3 regions of the Streptomyces sp. NPDC093510 genome follow, and region 2 is predicted to be linked to each of the others. Evidence: predicted binding sites of a transcription regulator. Region 2 holds the regulator's gene; each other region holds the start of a gene.

Region 1 (7,121 bases), on a different contig from region 2:
CTACGCCCCGCTGCTCCCCGTCCCCGCCGACGTGGCCGACAAGCCGAACCTGAACCCCGGCTGGACCCAGCTCGTCAAGGCCGACAACCTCGCCCGCGAACTCGGCGCCGAGCAGGGCAAGTTGTTCGTCAAGGACGACTCCGGAAACCCCACGCACTCCTTCAAGGACCGCGTCGTCGCGCAGGCCCTCGAGGCCGCGCGCGCCTTCGGCTTCACCACGCTGTCCTGCTCCTCCACCGGCAACCTGGCCGGTGCCGTGGGCGCCGCCGCCGCCCGCGCCGGCTTCCGCTCCTGCGTGTTCATCCCGCACGACCTGGAGCAGGGCAAGGTCGTCATGGCCGCGGTCTACGGCGGTGAACTCGTCGGCATCGAGGGCAACTACGACGACGTGAACCGCTTCTGCTCCGAGCTCATCGGCGACCCGCTGGGCGAGGGCTGGGGCTTCGTCAACGTCAACCTGCGGCCGTACTACGGCGAGGGCTCCAAGACCCTCGCGTACGAGATCTGCGAGCAGCTCGGCTGGGAGCTGCCCGACCAGCTCGTCATCCCGATCGCGTCCGGCTCACAGCTCACGAAGATCGACAAGGGTCTGAAGGAGCTCATCGCGCTCGGCCTGGTGGCGGACAAGCCGTACAAGATCTTCGGCGCGCAGGCGGAGGGGTGCTCCCCGGTGTCGGCCGCGTTCAAGGCCGGTCACGACGTCGTGCGCCCCCAGAAGCCGAACACCATCGCCAAGTCGCTTGCCATCGGCAACCCCGCGGACGGTCCGTACGTGCTGGACATCGCGCGCCGCACGGGTGGTGCGGTGGAGGATGTGAACGACGAGCAGGTCGTCGAGGCGATCAAGATTCTCGCGCGCACGGAAGGGATCTTCGCGGAGACCGCGGGGGGTGTGACGGTGGGCGTCACGAAGAAGCTCTTCGAGGCGGGGCTCCTCGACCCGGCCCTCACCACGGTCGTGCTCAACACCGGGGACGGCCTGAAGACGCTGGACGCTGTCGCTGAGACTTCGCAGGCCACGGCGACGATCAAGCCCAGTCTCGAAGCGTTTCGCTCCGCGGGGCTCGCCGACTAGTCGCCGTAGGGCCCGAGGTCCGCTGTCGACCGCGGGTCGTGGTCCGTCCTCGCGCAGTTCCCCGCGCCCCTGAAGGGGCGCCACCTGACCGTCCCCCTCAATCACCGAGGTGAATCCATGAGCGTCAACGTCCGTATCCCCACCATTCTGCGCACCTACACCGGTGGCAAGGCCGAGGTCGTCGCCGAGGGGGCGAATCTTGGTGAGGTCATCGCCGATCTGGAGAAGAACCACACCGGCATCGCCGCCCGCGTCCTGGACGACCAGGGCAAGCTGCGCCGCTTCGTCAACGTGTACGTGAACGACGACGACGTCCGTTTTGAGCAGGGCCTGGAGACGGCCACGCCGGACGGCGCCGGTGTCTCGATCATTCCCGCCGTCGCCGGCGGCTGATCTTTTCGCAAGCACCCTGCGTTATCTGAATTGCCCCCTCCGCGAGAGAAACGGAGGGGGCAATTCTGCATGGTTGAGCGCGGTACAGTTGGGAAGCGTGCTTCGCCGTCAGTGCCGAGTGCATATACGAAGTCGGCCCGGAGCCGACAAGAAGTAGCCAAAGAGCGCTGCCCATTTGAGCCTTATGCCGCTTTTGCCTGGCCCGACTTGCCCTGAATTCCGGCGAATTCTCCGCATATTACCGTTCGGGCGTGCCCAGAATTCTCGTCCGATTGACCTGTTGCAGACGGCAGTTGGACAGATACATTCAGCGGCGGTCGACGCGTTCCGGCGCACACCCCCAATCAGTGGGGGGTGAGGTCTGACCCGGGTCCGCGAAGTGCGGTCCTGTGCAAGGGCCAGTAATAGGGGAGTTAGGCATGGCTCAGGGCACCGTCAAGTGGTTCAACGCGGAGAAGGGGTACGGCTTCATCGCGGTCGACGGTGGTGCGGATGTTTTCGTCCACTACAGCGCGATCCAGATGGACGGCTACCGCACCCTTGAAGAAGGTCAGCGAGTCGAGTTCGAGATCTCGCAGGGCCAGAAGGGTCCGCAGGCGGACATGGTCAAGCTCGCCGTCTAGCTCGGCGCGATCGACCACCGAAGCAAGTAGCGCGAGGGGCTCGTATCCCGACAGGGGTACGGGCCCCTCGTGTGCGTCCGGGGGCCCTCGTGTGCTTCGGGGCGAGCCCCTCATGTGCTTCGGGGCGAGCCCCTCATGTGCGTCCGTGCTCCCGCGCGCCGGGCGGATCTGGCGGGAGCACCTTGCACTCGTGGGGGTCGAGTGCTAATCATTGGGCTTAGCACTCTCCCAGTGAGAGTGACAGAACTTGGATCGGGTCGGTGAGGTCCGCAGGCCGAGTGGGGCAAGGAACCACACGGCACGCAGTCCGTCCGTCGCGGGCACCAGCACGGTCCGTTTGCTTTTCCACCCCGTCCGGGAGGACCACTTCACATGGCCAAGATCATCGCGTTCGACGAGGAGGCACGGCGCGGCCTCGAGCGCGGCATGAACCAGCTCGCCGACGCCGTCAAGGTGACCCTGGGCCCCAAGGGTCGCAACGTCGTCCTCGAGAAGAAGTGGGGCGCCCCCACGATCACCAACGATGGTGTGTCCATCGCCAAGGAGATCGAGCTCGAGGACCCGTACGAGAAGATCGGCGCCGAGCTGGTCAAGGAGGTCGCGAAGAAGACGGACGACGTCGCCGGTGACGGCACGACGACCGCGACCGTCCTGGCCCAGGCCCTGGTGCGCGAGGGTCTGCGCAACGTGGCCGCCGGCGCCAACCCGATGGCTCTGAAGCGCGGCATCGAGAAGGCCGTCGAGGCCGTCTCCGGCGCCCTGCTCGAGCAGGCGAAGGATGTCGAGACCAAGGAGCAGATCGCTTCCACGGCCTCCATCTCCGCCGCCGACACGCAGATCGGCGAGCTCATCGCCGAGGCGATGGACAAGGTCGGCAAGGAAGGCGTCATCACCGTCGAGGAGTCCCAGACCTTCGGTCTGGAGCTGGAGCTCACCGAGGGTATGCGCTTCGACAAGGGCTACATCTCGGCGTACTTCGCCACCGACATGGAGCGTATGGAGGCGTCGCTCGACGACCCGTACATCCTGATCGTCAACTCCAAGATCTCCAACGTGAAGGACCTCCTTCCGCTGCTGGAGAAGGTCATGCAGTCGGGCAAGCCGCTGCTGATCATCGCGGAGGACGTCGAGGGCGAGGCGCTGTCCACGCTCGTCGTCAACAAGATCCGTGGCACCTTCAAGTCCGTCGCCGTCAAGGCCCCGGGCTTCGGTGACCGCCGCAAGGCCATGCTCGGCGACATCGCCATCCTCACCGGTGGCACCGTCATCTCCGAGGAGGTCGGCCTCAAGCTGGAGAACGCCGGTCTCGACCTGCTCGGCCGCGCCCGCAAGGTCGTCATCACCAAGGACGAGACGACCATCGTCGACGGCTCCGGTGAGAGCGACCAGGTCCAGGGCCGCGTCAACCAGATCCGCGCCGAGATCGAGAACAGCGACTCGGACTACGACCGCGAGAAGCTCCAGGAGCGCCTGGCGAAGCTCGCGGGCGGCGTGGCCGTCATCAAGGCCGGTGCCGCGACCGAGGTCGAGCTCAAGGAGCGCAAGCACCGCATCGAGGACGCCGTTCGCAACGCGAAGGCGGCCGTCGAGGAGGGCATCGTCGCCGGTGGTGGCGTGGCCCTGCTGCAGGCCTCCCAGGTGTTCGAGAAGCTGGAGCTCGAGGGCGACGAGGCCACGGGTGCCGCCGCTGTGAAGCTGGCCCTCGAGGCCCCGCTGAAGCAGATCGCCGTCAACGCCGGCCTCGAGGGTGGTGTCGTCGTCGAGAAGGTGCGCAACCTGACCGTCGGCCACGGCCTGAACGCCGCGACCGGTGAGTACGTGGACATGATCGCCGAGGGCATCCTCGACCCGGCGAAGGTGACGCGCTCTGCCCTGCAGAACGCCGCCTCCATCGCCGCGCTGTTCCTCACCACCGAGGCCGTCATCGCCGACAAGCCGGAGAAGGCGGGCGCTGCCCCGGCCGGCGGCGGCATGCCGGGCGGTGACATGGACTTCTGATCGACCTCTGGTTGATCACTGTCCCGTACGTACCGAGGGCGGCACCCCTTCTCACGAAGGGGTGCCGCCCTCGGGCGTTTCCGGGTTACTTTCCGGGTTGTTTTCCGGGTTACGGCAGGCAGTCCGGGTTACGGCAGGCGGTCCAGAATCCAGGTGCAGAGTTCCTCGGTGACCAGGGTGTGGCCCTCGTTGCGGGAGGAGCAGAGGAATTCGTCCAGTTCGCTCTCCTTCTCCGCCGCGGCCGTGACGGGCTCGTACAGCTTCTCGTGGGTGTCGATGTCGCGCAGGGCGATCGCGCTGACCGTCGGTACGAAGCAGTGCTCGCGGAAGTCCGCCTCGGAGCCGAGGCCGATCAGCGCGGGGATCTTGTTCAGTTCGTCGGCGAGGATGCCGAAGCCCTCCAGGGTGCCGCCGGGCGCGCTGTCGATCTCGGGGAGGTTCGCGGTGCGGATGCGCGGCCTGCGCAGGGTCACCACGCGCAGCTGGGCGACGAGTTGGTCCTCGCCCGCCGACTGCGTGTACAGGTGGGTGCCGGTGATGGCGAGGCCCTTGCCGTGGAAGGCCTGCTCACCGGCCGGGACGCCGTTGTTCTCGCCGATGCGGGAGCCGTTGGCCACGCCGATCTTCTTCGGCCGCGAGGGCCAGCGGCCCACTCGGTCCAGCTCGGCGAGGAAGGTGCCGCGCTCCTTGTCCGTCTCGGGGGTGTCGCCCCACTCGCTGATGTGCTGCCACAGCAGCTGACGCGCGGCCGGGCTGTTCATCTGGTTCGAGAACGCCGCGTTGAGCCGCCGGATGTAGTGCGCGAACGACTGCAGGGCGATGGGTATCCAGGCGCCGCGGTGCGGGCTGTCGTAGGAGAAGTACAGGGCGGTCTGGTGGTCGTTCTCGCCGGTCCCGCCGGTCCCGCCGTCGTGCTCCATCTTGGCGAGCGCGTACCGCGTGACCAGGCCGCCCATGCTGAAGCCGCCGACGGTCAGCGGGTGGTCGCCGGTGCGGCGCGCGATGGTCTCCAGGATCGCGGCCCTGGCGACCTCGGCGTTCTCCAGGATCGACGCGCTCCGCTCGTCGAAGCCGAGCAGGATGACGTCGTAGCCGCGCTGCCGCAGCGCGCTGATGAACGGGTACGGGCCGCGCTCCAGGATCTCCCACGAGAAGTCCAGCTCGCTCGGCCCGCTGTTGAAGCCGTCGCCGAGGATGACCGGGCGGGTCAGGCCCTTCTCCTTGTCGGCGAGGTACACCCACGCGGTGCCGCCGGGCAGCGCCCACTCGTCGTCCGGCTGCGGGGCGGTGGCGGGGGTCTCGCGGGCCTCGCGGGGGCCCGGGGCCAGGGTGATGCGGGCGGCCGACCCGATCGCCTCGGCCACCTCCCGCTCGTCCATCTCCTGGAGATCGGGCTGGATCGGCTGGTTGGGGTGGGTGGGCTGGTTGGGGTGGTTGGGCTGGTTGGGTTGGTTGGGTTGGTTGGGTTGGTTGGGGTGGTTCGGCTGGTCGGGTTCGTTGCGCTTGGTCATGAAGGGTCCCCTCCGGTCGTGCCGTTGCGGTGACGTCCGGTGCCATCTTTGATACGTCGGGTAGTCGCCGACACCTGCTCGCGGCAATCCGCGCCTGGGCCGGGGCCCTTTCGGACAGGCCGAGTTCGGCCGCGTACGCGAGTGACGCGTGGGGCGGGGTGCCGTGGCCTGGGGTTGCGGGGCTCTTCCGCCGCTTCGCCCTCGTGGGGCGGCGGCGCGTCGGCCAACTCGACGCGGGCCGGCTGCCGCCGGGGACCGGCAACTCTGTCGCGAAGCCGGCCAGGGGCGGTGACGTTGGTGGGCCTGGGTCTTTGATGGTTGCCGGGGCCGCCCGGTTTTTTGCGGATTGTGGCGCCTCCGGGGCGGCAGTAAAGGGCGCTCCTGCGTCGCGTCGGCTGCGCCGATTCCGCTTCGCTCCACCCTTGACTCCCGCCCCTCCACCGCACGTTGACCTTGAGCCGGACGGCCAGGGGTGGGGGCTTCGGATTCCCTGGATGGGTCATCATCTTTCGTTGCCGGGTGCGGACCGGCCCAACGTGAGCCGATGTCACGGTCGCAGCTCGGCTGACTGCCCGGCCTCGCCGCTCGGGCCATCAGCATTCGTCGCCGGGTGCGGACCGGCCCAACGTGGGTGCCCGTCACGGTCGAGGCTCGGTCACCTGCGCGGCCTCGCCGGTCGGGGCATCGGCTCTCGCTGCCGGGTGCGGTCCGGTTCATCGTGGGTGCCCGTCGCGGGCGCGGTCGGGGACCTACTTTGGGAAAGTTGCGAATGCGTGAGCCGTGCGCCCCCCTCTACGACCAATGCGCCCCCGGCGTCCGGCGGTGAACGGTGACCCGAGCGGTGGAGCCGGGTAGTCGGCCGCGCTGCGGCCGTGACGTCGGCTCACGTTGGGATGCTCGTCACGAATGCGGACCAGCTCGTGGCGTCGAACTCGTACTCACGGGTGGTGTTGCCCATGCTCGTAATCCTGCGCCAACGAATCGATCAGAGCCAGGGATTCTCTGGGTGGGAGAGCAGCGGCCTGGAGGAGATTGAGCATCAGTGCGTGGCGGGCGACGATGGCCGGGTCGTCGATCAGCCCGGCCACGTGCCGCAGTGCCTCAGCCGTCACCGCGCCTCCGCCGACCTCTCGTCTGAGGGCTGCCTCGTCAAGTACAGCCCAGGGGAACGGCGTTGTTGGGTCGTCCAGAGGGTGGGCTCGTTCGAGGCGGGCGGCTACGTCTGCGTCGATCGTCTCCTGTGGAGCCGTAGCGCCTCGTCGAAGTGCAGCGCGTACTCCAAGTGCATACTCCGCGTACCCGCCTCCAGTTGGCCGATGAAGGAGCCGCTGACGAAGAGTGGCGCACCCAGCGCCTCCTGGGAGAGGCCCGCCCGCTCGCGCGCATGGCGGAGTTCGCAAGGCCCTTGGGGTGGGTCGTGGGCAACTCCTCCACTGAACACGGAGCGTTGTTGGGGCGCCTGGACTTTTCAGGCTGCGCGCAGTTGGACACTCTGGGTGATGGGACGAGAACACTCAGTGT
Region 2 (7,121 bases):
GCCCAGGAGTGGGGGTTCCAGGTCCTTGTAGGAGTGGACCGAGTTCAGGATGCGTTGCCAGGCCGCCCCCGTGTTCTCGGGCCAGCCGAGGGACCTGCAGACGCCCGTCTTCCAGTCCTGGCCGCGGGGCACGCGGGGCCAGGAGGGGATGCCTACGGAGGACGGCTTCACCGCCTCCCATACGTCGATGTAGGGGTGGCCGACCACCAGGGCGTGGGCGCTGGTCACCTCTGCCGCGATGCGGGACTCCTTGGAGCCGGGGACCAGGTGGTCGACGAGGATGCCCAGGCGGGCGTCGGGGCCGGGGGCGAACTCGGCGACGATCGCGGGGAGGTCGTCGATGCCTTCCAGGTACTCGACGACGACGCCCTCGATGCGGAGGTCGTCGCCCCAGACCCGCTCGACCAGTTCGGCGTCGTGACGGCCCTCTACGTAGATGCGTCCCGCGCGGGCGACCCTGGCCCGCGCCCCGGGGACGGCCACCGAACCGGAGGCGGTACGGGAGGGACGTACAGGAGTAGAAGCCTGCGCGGGGCGGACCAGGGTCACCGGGCGGCCGTCCAAGAGGAAACCGCGGGGCTCCATCGGGAACACGCGGTGCTTGCCGAACCGGTCCTCCAGCGTCACCGTCGGGCCTTGCGCCGTCTTCTCGCAACGGATCACCGCCCCGCAGAAACCGGTGCTCAGCTCCTCGACCACGAGGCCGGCGTCCGCCGCCACCTCCGGTACGGGCTTCGGCTTCTTCCAAGGGGGCGTGAGGTCGGCGGAGTACTGGCGCATTCTGGTGACGATAGGAAGAGCGGCGGGTGTTGGCGTCACGACACGCCGAAGCGGGTGGCCAAGGTGGCGCGTTGCGTGTGGACAAATGCCGCATTTACCGTCGCGCCGTGGCCCGGTACGTACAGCGCGTTCTCGCCGCCCAACTCCAGGAGGCGGTCCAGCGCGGCCGGCCAGCGGGACGGTACCGCGTCCGGGCCCGCCTGCGGTTCGCCCGACTCCTCGACGAGGTCGCCGCAGAAGACGATCTCCCGGTCGCCGTCGGTGCCAGGCACCAGGACCGCGAGGTCGTGGCCCGAGTGGCCGGGGCCGATGTTCGCGAGCAGCACCTGGAGGCCGCCCAGGTCGAGCGTCCACTCCCCGCACACCAGGTGGTGCGGGTGGACGAGGAGGTCGGTCGCCTCCGCAGCCGCGTCCGCGTCCAGGCCGTGGCGTACCGCGTCCTCACGCAGTTCTTCGCGGCCCTTGGCGAAGACCGTGTCGATGCCCACCGCCCCGTACACCTCCACGCCCGCGAAGGCGGCCGCCCCGAGGACGTGGTCGAAGTGGGGGTGGGTGAGCGCGAGGTGGGTGACTCTGCGGCCGCCGCCGAGGATCCGCTGGGCCTGGGTCCGCAGGGCCGCGCCCTCCGCCAGGCTCGAACCGGACTCGATCATGAGGGCGGCGTCGTCGCCGACGACGAGTCCCGCCGCGCAGTCCCAGACGGGCAGACGGCACCGCCCCACGCGCCGTGCGAGCCGCTCCCAGCCCGCCGCTTCCCATGCCGGCGTCACGTTCATACGGTGACGCTATCCGCACGCGCGGTGTTCGGCAGCCGCTGTCTTGCCGGGGCCGTACCCGACGGCCGTACACTGACCCTTTGAAAGGCTGGCACTCACCGCGGGCGAGTGCCAGGCGGGGCTCACGGAGACAGCTGGAGGTGTGCGCGATGCTCAATGAACGCAGGCTCGAAGTGCTGCGCGCCATCGTCCATGACTATGTGGGGACGGAGGAGCCCGTCGGCTCCAAGGCGCTCACCGAGCGGCACCGTCTGGGGGTCTCCCCGGCCACCGTCCGCAACGACATGGCGGCGCTGGAGGAGGAAGGGTTCATCGCCCAGCCCCACACCAGCGCGGGGCGCATCCCGACGGACAAGGGGTACCGCCTCTTCGTCGACAAGCTCGCCGGCGTCAAGCCGATGACCGCGCCCGAGCGGCGGGCCATCCAGAATTTCCTCGACGGCGCAGTGGACCTCGATGACGTGGTGGGGCGTACGGTTCGGCTGCTCGCGCAGCTGACCCGGCAGGTCGCCGTCGTGCAGTATCCCTCGCTGACCCGGTCGACTGTGCGGCACGTCGAGCTGCTTTCGCTCGCTCCCGCCCGGCTGATGCTCGTACTGATCACCGACACGGGACGCGTCGAGCAGCGCATGATCGACTGCCCGGCGCCGTTCGGTGAGACCGCGCTCGCGGACCTGCGGGCCAGGCTGAACAGCAGGGTCGCGGGGCGGCGCTTCGCGGATGTGCCACAGTTGGTGCAGGACCTGCCCGAGGCCTTCGAGGCCGAGGACCGCGGCACGGTCGCGACGGTTCTGTCCACTCTCCTCGAGACGCTCGTGGAGGAGACCGAAGAACGGCTGATGATCGGCGGCACCGCCAATCTCACGCGCTTCGGACATGACTTTCCCCTCACCATCCGGCCCGTTCTCGAAGCCCTTGAGGAGCAGGTCGTGCTCCTCAAGTTGCTTGGGGAGGTGCAGGATTCGGGCATGGCCGTACGGATCGGTCACGAGAACGCCCATGAGGGGCTCAGCTCCACGTCCGTGGTCTCGGTCGGCTACGGTTCGGGAAGCGAGGCAGTCGCCAAGCTCGGCGTGGTCGGACCGACCCGCATGGACTATCCGGGAACGATGGGAGCAGTACGCGCAGTGGCACGTTACGTCGGACAGATCCTGGCGGAGTCGTAAGTGGCCACGGACTACTACGCCGTACTCGGCGTGCGCCGCGACGCTTCCCAGGACGAGATCAAGAAGGCCTTCCGGAGGCTGGCTCGTGAGCTTCACCCGGATGTGAATCCGGACCCGAAGACTCAGGAGCGCTTCAAGGAGATCAACGCCGCGTACGAGGTGTTGTCGGACCCGCAGAAGAAGCAGGTCTACGACCTCGGCGGCGACCCCCTGTCCCAGGCGGGCGGCGGCGGAGGCGCGGGTGGCTTCGGCGCCGGTGGCTTCGGCAACTTCTCCGACATCATGGACGCGTTCTTCGGGACGGCGTCGCAGCGGGGCCCCCGGTCGCGCACGCGCCGCGGCCAGGACGCCATGATCCGCCTCGAGATCGACCTCGAAGAGGCCGCCTTCGGGACCACCAAGGACATTCAGGTCGACACCGCTGTGGTGTGTACGACCTGTAGTGGGGAGGGTGCGGCTCCCGGGACGTCCGCCCAGACCTGTGACATGTGTCGCGGTCGCGGTGAGGTGTCGCAGGTCACGCGGTCCTTCCTCGGCCAGGTCATGACCTCGCGGCCCTGCCCGCAGTGTCAGGGCTTCGGGACCGTGGTGCCGACGCCGTGCCCGGAGTGTGCCGGTGACGGCCGCATCCGGTCGCGTCGGACGCTGACCGTGAAGATTCCCGCCGGTGTCGACAACGGGACCAGGATTCAGCTCGCGGGTGAAGGTGAGGTCGGGCCCGGCGGTGGCCCCGCCGGCGACCTTTACGTCGAGATCCACGAGCTGCCGCACGCCGTCTTCCAGCGGCGCGGCGACGACCTGCACTGCACGGTGACGATCCCGATGACGGCGGCGTCGCTCGGCACGAAGGTGCCGCTGGAGACGCTCGACGGCCTGGAGGAGATCGACATCCGGCCCGGTACGCAGTCGGGGCAGTCCGTTCCGCTGCACGGGCGCGGGATCACTCATCTGCGGGGCGGCGGCCGCGGCGACCTCATCGTGCACGTCGAGGTCCTCACGCCGACGAAGCTCGACCCCGAGCAGGAGCGGCTGCTGCGTGAGCTGGCGCAGCTGCGCGGTGAGGAGCGGCCCACGGGGCAGTTCCAGCCGGGGCAGCAGGGGTTGTTCTCGCGGCTCAAGGACGCGTTCAACGGGCGGTAGCGCCTTGAGCGGTGGCCTTCCTTAGCCCCCGGCGACGGATCTTCCGTGCCGGGGGCTTTGTCGGTCACCTGCGGGGCGGTGGGGGCTGGTCGCGCAGTTCCCCGCGCCCCTAAAAACAACCCCGTCCCGCGCCTCTTGAAGGGGCCCGGGACGGGCCTTCAAGGGGCGCGGGGAACTGCGCGAGCAACCCGCGACGGCCCGCAGCCGCCGACGGCGGTCGTGGGGCAGACGAGGCGGCGTACGCCCGGTGCGGGGTGCGCGATTCGGTGCGGCCCGAGGAGCGTGGCACGATGCGTGCATGTCCTCCGTACTGACCGATCTCCGCCGCTGTCCGATCGTGCAGGCCCCCATGGCGGGCGGTGCCTCGGGGCCGCAGCTGGCCGCGGCCGTCGCCGAGGCCGGCGGGCTCGGGTTTCTCGCCGCCGGGTACAAGACGGCCGACGGGATGTACCAGGAGATCAAACAGTTGCGGGGGCTGACCTCGCAGCCCTTCGGCGTCAACCTGTTCATGCCGCAGCCCGACACCGCCGACGCCGCGGCCGTCGAGGTCTACCGCAGCCAGCTCGCCGGTGAGGCCACCTGGTACGAGACGGAGCTCGGCGACCCGGACAGCGGGCGTGACGACGGGTACGACGCGAAGCTCGCGATCCTCCTCGACGATCCGGTGCCGGTCGTCTCCTTCACCTTCGGGTGCCCCACCCGTGACGTCCTTGACGCGTTCGCGCGCGTCGGCACCCTGACCGTCGTCACCGTCACCACGGCCGAGGAGGCCCAGGCCGCGCAGTGGGCCGGTGCCGACGCCGTGTGCGTGCAGGGCATCGAGGCGGGCGGACACCAGGGCACCCACAAGGACAATCCCGAGGCCGACGGCTCCGGGATCGGACTGCTCTCCCTCATCACCCAGGTCCGCGAGACCGTGCAGATCCCGATCGTCGCGGCCGGCGGGCTGATGCGCGGCGCGCAGATCGCCGCGGTGCTCGCGGCGGGCGCGGACGCGGCGCAGCTCGGCACGGCGTTCCTCGTCACCCCCGAGTCGGGCGCCAACCCCCTGCACAAGCAGGCCATGACCAACCCGCTGTTCGTACGGACCGAGCTGACCAGGGCGTTCTCCGGGCGCCCCGCGCGCGGCCTCGTCAACCGCTTCATGCGCGAGCACGGGCCGTACGCCCCCGCCGCCTACCCGCAGGTGCACCACCTCACCAGCGGCCTGCGCAAGGCCGCGGCGAAGGCCGGTGACGCGCAGGCCATGGCGCTCTGGGCCGGGCAGGGCCACCGGCTCGCCCGGGAGCTGCCCGCCGGACAGCTCGTGGAGGTCCTCGCCGCCGAACTGGCCGAGGCCAGGGCCTCGTCGACGCCGGAGGGCGCCGCGTGACCGCCCCCGTCTTCGTCGTCGAGGACTTCACCGCGGGCGCCGGCGGACGGTACGTGCTGGACGGGCCCGAAGGGCGGCACGCCGTCTCCGTGAAGCGGCTGCGCGCCGGTGAGGACGTCGTCCTGACCGACGGCGCCGGGCGGTGGGCGGAGTGCGTGGTCCTCGACACCGAGGGCAAGGACCGGCTCGTCGTGCAGATGGACTCCGTGGCCGAGGAGCCCGAACAGTCGCCGCGCATCACCGTCGTGCAGGCGCTGCCCAAAGGTGACCGCGGCGAGCTCGCCGTGGAGACCATGACGGAGACCGGCGTCGACGCCGTCGTGCCGTGGACCGCGTCGCGCTGCATCACGCAGTGGAAGGGCGACCGCGGCCTCAAGGCCCTCGCCAAGTGGCGGGCCACCGCACGCGAGGCGGGCAAGCAGTCGCGCCGGGTCCGCTTCCCCGAGGTCGCCGACGCCGCGTCGACCAAGCAGGTCGCGGCGCTCCTCGCGGGCGCCGACTTCGCGGCCGTCCTGCACGAGGAGGGCAGCGAACCGCTGGCCACGGCGGAGCTCCCGGCGGCCGGGCACATCGTGCTGGTGGTCGGGCCCGAAGGCGGTGTCTCCCCGGACGAGCTGACGGCGTTCGCCGGGGCGGGCGCGAAGCCGTACCGGCTCGGACGCAGTGTCCTGCGCACGTCGACCGCCGGGACCGCGGCGACGGCGCTGCTCCTGGGGCGCACGGGACGCTGGTCCTGAGCGACCCCGGGGAGGGTGTGCGTCGCGGGTCGAGCCGTTTCCGGTCGGAGCGGGTCGAGCCGTTTCCGGTCGGACCAACTCCCGTACGCGCGAGGGCAGATGGCCGCAAGCGGTCTTCCGTACCGGCGTGTGCGGTGGCACTCTGCCGCCTATGGGGGCATTGAGGCGGTTACGTGGCCGGGTGGTGGCGAAGAGGCGTTCGACGATCGTGTACGCCGTCGGGCTCGCCGGCGCCGCCGCGCTGGGCGTCACCGCGTGCGACCCCGTGGACGGGGGCATGAACACCTCCGCGGTCGCGCTCACCGTCGACGAGATGGGCACCAAGGAGCTGGAGCGGCAGAAAGCCGACGTGGCGTGGCTCAGCTGTACCGCCAGGTTCGACGACAAGGTGACCCCGCGCGGCGAGTCCGCGTCGGCCGACGCGGTGGTGAAGGTGGACTGCCAGGGCGAGACCGACGACGGCAAGGACATCACCGTCAAGGGCACGGTGCACTCCGTCGTCGACAGCGCCTGCGTACGCGGCAACCTGACCGCCGAGGTCGACGGCAAGCAGTGGTTCCGCGTCGATGTCCTTGGCAACTGCGAGGCGGGCGACGGCGATGGGGACGGTGAGGGAGACGGCGGTCAGCCCTCCGGCCCGTCCTCCGAGCAGCCCTCCGATCCGCCCGACTCCCACCGGCCGCCGCCCTCCCACGAGCGGCCCGACCCCGCGCCCACCACCACCGTCACCGTGACCGTCACCCCGGACCCGCCGCCCCGTCCGACCTGCGACTGCGTCCCCGGCAAGTGATCCTGCCCCCTGTCGGCCCGCCGGGAGCCTGCCTAGGCTGGTCGGCGTGACAGAGGCAGCGCACTCCGCGTATCTCCGGTTCCCGCACATCCACGGCGAGTTGATCACCTTCACGGCTGAGGACGACGTATGGGTCGCGCCCCTCGACGGGGGCCGCGCCTGGCGGGTCAGCGCCGACGACATGCCCGTGAACCACCCCCGGATCTCCCCGGACGGTACGACCGTCGCCTGGACCTCCACCCGCGACGGAGCCCCCGAGGCGCACATCGCGCCCGCCGACGGCGGGCCGTCCAAGAGGCTGACGTACTGGGGCAGTTGGAAGACCGCCGTGCGCGGCTGGACCCCCGACGGGCAGGTCCT
Region 3 (7,121 bases), on a different contig from region 2:
CGCCCCTTCAGGGGCGCGGGGAACTGCGCGACCAGCCGGAGAAAACCCGCACCCGGCAGACAAAGAGCAACCCGGCACACGCGACCCCGGAACGGGCTGAGGCCCGGCTCCCCCGCAAAGGGAGCCGGGCCTCAGTCACCGTTCAAGCCGAGCGCAGCGGGTCAGTGCGAGTGACCGTGGCCGTGGCTGTGACCGGCCTCGGCCTCTTCCTCCGCCGGCTTCTCGACGACCAGGGTCTCGGTCGTGAGGAGCAGGGAGGCGATGGACGCGGCGTTCTCCAGGGCGGAGCGGGTGACCTTGACCGGGTCGATGACGCCGGCCTTGACCAGGTCGCCGTACTCGCCGGTCGCGGCGTTGAAGCCGAAGTTCTTCTCGAGCTCGGCGACCTTCGAGGTGATGACGTAGCCCTCGAGGCCGGCGTTCTCGGCGATCCAGCGCAGCGGCTCGACGGCGGCGCGGCGGACGACGGCGACACCGGTGGCCTCGTCGCCCTCCTTGCCGAGGTTGCCCTCGAGGACCTTGACGGCGTGGACCAGAGCGGAGCCACCACCGGAGACGATGCCCTCCTCGACCGCGGCGCGGGTCGCGGAGATGGCGTCCTCCAGACGGTGCTTCTTCTCCTTCAGCTCCACCTCGGTGGCGGCGCCGACCTTGATGACGCACACGCCGCCGGCCAGCTTCGCGAGGCGCTCCTGGAGCTTCTCGCGGTCCCAGTCGGAGTCCGTGGCGTCGATCTCGGCCTTGATCTGGGCGACGCGGGCGTCGGCGTCGGCCTTGTTGCCGCCGCCGTCGACGATCGTGGTGTCGTCCTTGGTGATGGTGACGCGGCGGGCGGTGCCGAGCACGTCGAGGCCGACCTGGTCGAGCTTGAGGCCGACCTCCTCGGCGATGACGGTGGCACCGGTGAGGGTGGCCATGTCGCCGAGCATCGCCTTGCGGCGGTCGCCGAAGCCGGGGGCCTTCACCGCGACGGCGTTGAAGGTGCCGCGGATCTTGTTCACGACCAGGGTCGACAGGGCCTCGCCCTCGACGTCCTCGGCGATGATCAGGAGCGGCTTCGAGGAGTTGGCCTGGATGACCTTCTCCAGCAGCGGCAGCAGGTCCTGGATCGACGAGATCTTGCCCTGGTGGATCAGGATGTACGGGTCGTCGAGGACGGCCTCCATACGCTCCTGGTCGGACACCATGTACGGCGACAGGTAGCCCTTGTCGAAGGCCATGCCCTCGGTGAAGTCGAGCTCCAGGCCGAAGGTGTTGGACTCCTCGACGGTGATGACACCGTCCTTGCCGACCTTGTCCATCGCCTCGGCGATGAGCTCGCCGACCTGCGGGTCCTGGGCCGACAGACCGGCGACGGCCGCGATGTCGGCCTTGTCGTCGATCGGGCGGGCGGTGGCGAGGAGCTCCTCGGAGACGGCCGCGACGGCGGCGTCGATGCCCTTCTTCAGGGCGGCCGGGGAGGCGCCGGCGGCGACGTTGCGCAGGCCTTCCTTGACCAGGGCCTGGGCGAGCACGGTGGCGGTGGTGGTGCCGTCACCAGCGATGTCGTTGGTCTTGGTCGCCACCTCCTTCACCAGCTGGGCGCCGAGGTTCTCGTACGGGTCGTCGATCTCGACCTCGCGGGCGATCGTGACACCGTCGTTGGTGATGGTGGGGGCGCCGAACTTCTTGTCGATGACGACGTTGCGGCCGCGGGGGCCGATCGTCACCTTGACCGTGTCGGCAAGCTTGTTGACGCCGCGCTCAAGGGCGCGACGGGCGTCCTCGTCGAACTTCAGGATCTTCGCCATGGGAGCGATTCAGCCCTCTCGAAAACTCGGTTGTAACGAACTACGCCCCTCGCCGCCCGGCAATCAGCGGGGTGACCAGGGGCGCAGCTCAGAAAGCAAATCTGCTGGGTGAATTACTTCTCGACGATCGCGAGCACGTCGCGGGCCGAGAGGACGAGGTACTCGTCACCGTTGTACTTCACCTCGGTGCCGCCGTACTTGCTGTACAGCACGACATCGCCGACCTTCACGTCGAGCGGCAGGCGCTCGCCGTTCTCGAAGCGGCCCGGGCCCACGGCGAGGACAGCACCCTCCTGGGGCTTCTCCTTCGCGGTGTCCGGAATGACCAGGCCGGAGGCCGTGGTCTGCTCGGCGTCGAGCGGCTGGACCACAATGCGGTCCTCAAGCGGCTTGATGGCAACCTTGGAGCTGGCGGTCGTCACGATCCGGTCTCCCCCTTCGGAGATCTCACGGGGTTAAGAGTCTGAGGTGTGGCGACCAGGTGGATCCGTCGTCGCGGGTGCCGGACCTGCCCGTCGCTGTTGGCACTCTCCAGTGGGGAGTGCCAGAAGTGAGACTAGGACGGGGATTAGCACTCGGTCAAGCGGAGTGCCAATCGGCTGCGCGCCGGGCGTCAGCGGGGTGGGGTGTGAGGCACCCCTTCGGGGCAACGGGTCGCGGTCGTTCTGGGTTCCCTGTCGGCGACAGGGGGGCGCCTCGGTTCCTGGTGCTCGGCACCGGGGGCTGTGCCCACCCGTCCCTCCCCCAGTGCCTCAAGGGCCTGGGGGGACCCCCAGCGGGACGCCTGCCCACAGCGGAGGAGACCCGGCTCACCCGTGACAGTGGGCTTGCGGGAGGGGAGCTTCTCCGCTGCCTTTCTGCCCAGTCGCTCGATCGGGTCCACCGAATCCGCGCAGCCCGTGAGCAGTGCGGGCGCGAGCGCTCCGCACAGGAGGGCCCCCGCGAGGAGGCGGCGGCGCGCTCGCGCCCGGGGGATCACAGGTAGTCATCCAGCCTGGCCACGGCGTACCCCTTGTCGGTGACCGTCTTCATGACGCGGCGGACCATGTCGGGCATGGTGCCCTTCCAGTCCTCACGCCCCCGGAAATGCGTGAGGATGATGTCGCCGGGATGCAGGTCCTTGTCCCACTCGCGCCACTCCATGTGGTCGGCGAAGGCCTCGGACGCCCACAGCGGCACCGCCTTGATCCCGCAGGACTTGGCGGCGCGCAGGGTGTCCTCGTTGTAGTTGCCGTACGGCGGGCGGAAGAGCTCGGGGCGTTTGCCGTAGCGCTTGTGGATGGTGTCCTGCATGCCGCAGATCTCGCGGCGCTGACGCTCGTACGAGAGTCCGGGCATGTAGCGGTGGTTGAGGGTGTGGTTGTTCAGGGAGACGCCGCGGGCCTGCATCTTCTTGAAGTAGGCGTAGTCCTCCTTGACCAGGTAGTCGCTGAGGAAGGCGGTGTACGGGATGCGCAGGTCGCTCATCATCCTCAGCAGCGCGGGGTCCTTCTCTGCGCCGTCGTCGATGGTCAGGAAGACGACCTTCTTCTTGGTGGGGATCGTCGTGAAGACCGGCGGCAGGCTCGCCTGGCCCTTCACCTCGAAGCCCTTGCGGGTGGTGATCCGCGGCTTGGCCACGGGCGGCGGGGGCGCCGCCAGCGGGGTCCTGGCCAGGCCCCAGCGCTTGGCCGCCGCGACCCGTGCCGCCTGGGCCGCGCCGAGTCTCTGGGCGTAGGAGTCGAGGGCGCGGGCGGGCGGGGCCTTGAGCGGCTGCTGGCCGTGGGCGGGTTCCACGCCGTCGGAGTCGCCTCCGGAGGCGCAGCCCGGAGCGATCGCCGCGACGGTCAGGACGGCCACCAATGCGCGCGTCTGGTTCTTCCGCCTTCCGGCCGATTTCCCCTTTTGTCGTACTAGTTGCATGGCGCCGGATCCTCGCAGCTCAAGGCCGTACCGAGGGCCCGACACCGCCACCGGCGGCGCACCATCCACCGACTGGCCCACAATGGGGCAGGTGAACGACCCGAACACGCCGAGCGCCCACGAGACCGACCTCGGCGACCCCCTCGCCGCCTTCGCCGCCCTGCGCACCGAGGAGGGCCGGGCGCTGCTCGACGAGGTGCGGGACGTGGAGCCCGCGCAGGAGCTCGCCGCCGCCACCCGGCTGCGCCGCACGTACCCCGCGCCCCTGGTCTCCGCCGCCCTCGCCCAGGCCCGGTTGCGCCGACGGGCAGCGGCGAAGTTCGGCGCCGAGGACGCGGCCCGGATGTTCTTCACGCCCAACGGCGTCGAGCAGTCCACGCGCGCCTCCGTCGCCGCCCACCGCGCCACGAGCTTCCGGGCCCTCGGCGTACGGTCGCTCGCCGACCTCTGCTGCGGCATCGGCGGCGACGCCATCGCCCTCGCGCGGGCCGGGATCTCCGTGCTCGCCGTCGACCGTGACCCGCTGACCTGCGCGGTCGCCCGCGCCAACGCCGACGCGCTCGGGCTCGCCGGCCTCATCGAGGTGCGGGAGGCCGATGTCACCGAGGTGGACACGTCCGCGTACGACGCCGTCTTCGTGGACCCGGCGCGCCGGGGCGGGCGCGGCCGGATCTTCGACCCGGAGGCCTACTCCCCGCCCCTGTCCTGGGCGATCGGCGCCGCGCTCGAGGCCCCGCTCGCCGCGCTGAAGATCGCGCCCGGCATCCCGCACGAGGCGATCCCCGCCGAGGCCGGGGCCGAGTGGATCTCGGACGGCGGCGACGTGAAGGAGGCCGTGCTGTGGTTCGGCACCGCCACCCCCGCCTCGCACCGCGCGACGCTCCTGCCCGGCGGCGTCTCCCTGTGGACCTCGCTCGCCGAGATGCTGCCGGACCCCGAGGTGCGTCCCGTCGGGCGCTACTTGTACGAGCCGGACGGCGCCGTCATCCGCGCGCACCTGGTCGCCGAGGTCGCCGCGCGCGTCGAGGGCGGCCTCATCGACGAGACCATCGCGTACGTCACTTCTGACGCCCGGCACGACACTCCGTACGCCACCGCGTACGAGATCACCGACCGGCTCCCCTTCAACGTGAAGAAGCTGAAGGCGCTGCTGCGGGAGCGCGGGGTCGGCATCCTCACCGTGAAGAAGCGCGGCTCCGCCGTCGAGCCGGAGGAGCTGCGGCGCAAGGTGAAACCGCAGGGCAAGAACGCGGCGACCGTCTTCCTGACGCGGGTCGCGGGCGCCCCGACCATGCTGATCGGCCACCCGGTCACCACAGGCACATAGCGTCCTGGCGTCCTAGCAGCCGGCCGCCCGTTCCAGCAGCAGTTCGCGCTCCCGCATGTTCCGTGCCAGGGCGGCGGCCCGCTCGAACTCCGCGCGGGCCTCCGCCTTCCGGCCGAGCCGTGCCAGGAGGTCGCCGCGCACGCTGGGCAGCAAGTGGTAGTCGCGCAGGGCGGCTTCGGAGGCGAGCGCGTCGACCAGGACCAGGCCGGCCTCCGAACCCTGCGCCATCGCGACCGCGACCGCGCGGTTCAGCTCGACGACCGGGGACGGGGCGCGGGCGGCGAGCAGGCCGTAGAGGACGGCGATCTGCTGCCAGTCGGTGTCCTCGTAGGTGTGCGCGTGCGCGTGGCAGGCGGCGATCGCGGCCTGCAAGGCGTACGGGCCGAGCCCTCCGGCGGGTGAGGCCGCCATGCTCTGCGCCCGCGCCAGGGCGGCGAACCCACGCCGGATCAGCATCCGGTTCCAGCGGGTCCGGTTCTGGTCCTTGAGCAGCACCGCCTCACCGGACGGGCCCGTGCGCGCCGCCGTGCGCGAGGCCTGCAGCTCGAGGAGCGCGGCGAGGCCGTGCGCCTCGGACTCCCCGGGCATCAGGGCGGCGAGCACCCGGGCCAGGCGCAGCGCGTCCTCGCACAGGGCGGGGCGCAGCAGATCGTCCCCCGCCGTGGCGGCGTACCCCTCGTTGAAGATCAGGTAGATGACTTCGAGGACCGAGCCGAGGCGGGCCTCGCGGTCCGGGCCGTAGGGGACCTCGAAGGCGATGCCCCCGGCGGCGAGGGCCCGCTTGGCGCGCACGATCCGCTGCGCCACGGCCGACTCGGAGGCCAGCACCGCGCGGGCGATCTCCCCGGTGGTCAGGCCGCCGAGCAGGCGCAGCGTGAGCGCTACGCGGGACTCGGCGGAGAGCACCGGGTGGCAGGCCGTGAAGACGAGGCGCAGCAGGTCGTCGTCGATGGCCTCGGGGTCGGCGAGGCCGGCGGTCTCGTCGACGTGGGGCGCCGTGGTCTCCAGGTCGCGGCCGACCTCAGCGAGCTTCTGGGCGTAGCGCTCGCGGCGGCGCACCAGGTCGATGGCGCGGTGCCGGGCGGTGGCCATGAGCCAGGCGCCCGGGTTGTCGGGGACGCCCTCCACGGGCCACCGTTCGAGGGCCGCCACCAGGGCGTCCTGCGCCAGCTCCTCGGCGATGCCGACGTCCCGTACGATCCGCGTGACGCCGGCGATGATGCGCGGCGACTCCATGCGGAAGACGGTCTCGATGACCTGGCGGGGCTGCTCCGGCGGATGGCTCACGGCCATCCATCAGAGCATCCCCGCACGGGACCCGCAAAGGCGCGCGCCGGTCTTCGGCGGCTCTCGAAGCCTGTGGCGCTAGGAGCCTGTGGCACTAGGAGCCTGTGGCACTCGGAGCCTGTGGCGCTCAGCCCTCGATCTCCCGGACCTCCGCGGTGATCGTCCAGTAGTCGTCGTGGGTCTTGAGGAACCGTGTGGTCCACTCGACCGCCTCGGCCATGTCCTTGGCCTGGCAGATCGAGTAGCCGCCGATGACCTCCTTGGTCTCGGTGAAGGGGCCGTCGGTGGTGGACAGTTCGCCCTTGTCCCACGTCACGCGGGTGCCTTCGGAGGTCGGCTTCAGGCCCGCGGTGTCGAGCATCACCCCGGCCTTGGTGATCTCTTCGAGCAGTGCGCCCATGCGCTCCTGCAGCTCGGGGCTCGGGCCGCCCTCGGGGACGTTGTTCTCGTCGATGCGGATCAGCGTCAGGTAGCGCGGCATGGTGGTCTCCCATCGGGTGGCGGCGGGGCTTCTCCTCGCCTCTCACCCTTGCGACGAACGGGAGACGCCCGTTTCGACATCGTCGCCGAGATTCTTCGAAGTTTCTTCGCGTGTGTCTGCGCCGGAGGGGGTTTCCGCAGGTCGCAGCGGTGCCGGGGCGGGCGTACGGCGTCCGTGCAGCACCGCCGTCGCGAGGGCGGCCGCCGCCAGGAGGGCCGCCGACACCGCGAAGGCCGCCGCGTGCCCCTCGGCGAGCGCGTCCCGGCCCCGCTCCGGCCCCGTGGCGTTCGCGGCGACCGTCACGAGGACCGCGAGGCCCAGCGAGCCGCCGAGC

The links. Region 2 encodes HrcA, which represses chaperone genes, less so after heat shock. Its sites were predicted from a motif close to TTNGCACTCNGNNNNNCNGAGTGCNAA; they were not measured.
Region 1: the regulator HrcA is predicted to act here: its motif matches at 2,309-2,335, upstream of groL (chaperonin GroEL).
Region 3: the regulator HrcA is predicted to act here: its motif matches at 2,359-2,385, upstream of groES (co-chaperone GroES).

What each region holds. Positions count from the first base shown of each region.
Region 1 is NZ_JBFBEE010000002.1:183,033-190,153, forward strand. Features, by position in the region: gene thrC (threonine synthase) at 1-1,075, shown strand, start outside; gene AB0N81_RS03195 (MoaD/ThiS family protein) at 1,193-1,468, shown strand; gene AB0N81_RS03200 (cold-shock protein) at 1,888-2,091, shown strand; gene groL (chaperonin GroEL) at 2,464-4,089, shown strand; gene AB0N81_RS03210 (hypothetical protein) at 4,218-5,600, opposite strand; partial or broken gene AB0N81_RS03215 (Scr1 family TA system antitoxin-like transcriptional regulator) at 6,539-7,041, opposite strand.
Region 2 is NZ_JBFBEE010000003.1:51,670-58,790, forward strand. Features, by position in the region: gene AB0N81_RS05010 (DUF3097 domain-containing protein) at 1-780, opposite strand, end outside; gene AB0N81_RS05015 (MBL fold metallo-hydrolase) at 816-1,550, opposite strand; gene hrcA (heat-inducible transcriptional repressor HrcA) at 1,706-2,722, shown strand; gene dnaJ (molecular chaperone DnaJ) at 2,723-3,862, shown strand; gene AB0N81_RS05030 (nitronate monooxygenase) at 4,161-5,234, shown strand; gene AB0N81_RS05035 (16S rRNA (uracil(1498)-N(3))-methyltransferase) at 5,231-5,971, shown strand; gene AB0N81_RS05040 (hypothetical protein) at 6,156-6,761, shown strand; gene AB0N81_RS05045 (S41 family peptidase) at 6,808-7,121, shown strand, end outside.
Region 3 is NZ_JBFBEE010000017.1:214,381-221,501, reverse strand. Features, by position in the region: gene groL (chaperonin GroEL) at 162-1,790, opposite strand; gene groES (co-chaperone GroES) at 1,904-2,212, opposite strand; gene AB0N81_RS27420 (polysaccharide deacetylase family protein) at 2,766-3,692, opposite strand; gene AB0N81_RS27415 (methyltransferase domain-containing protein) at 3,775-5,019, shown strand; gene AB0N81_RS27410 (DUF6596 domain-containing protein) at 5,032-6,312, opposite strand; gene AB0N81_RS27405 (YciI family protein) at 6,434-6,787, opposite strand; gene AB0N81_RS27400 (MFS transporter) at 6,830-7,121, opposite strand, start outside.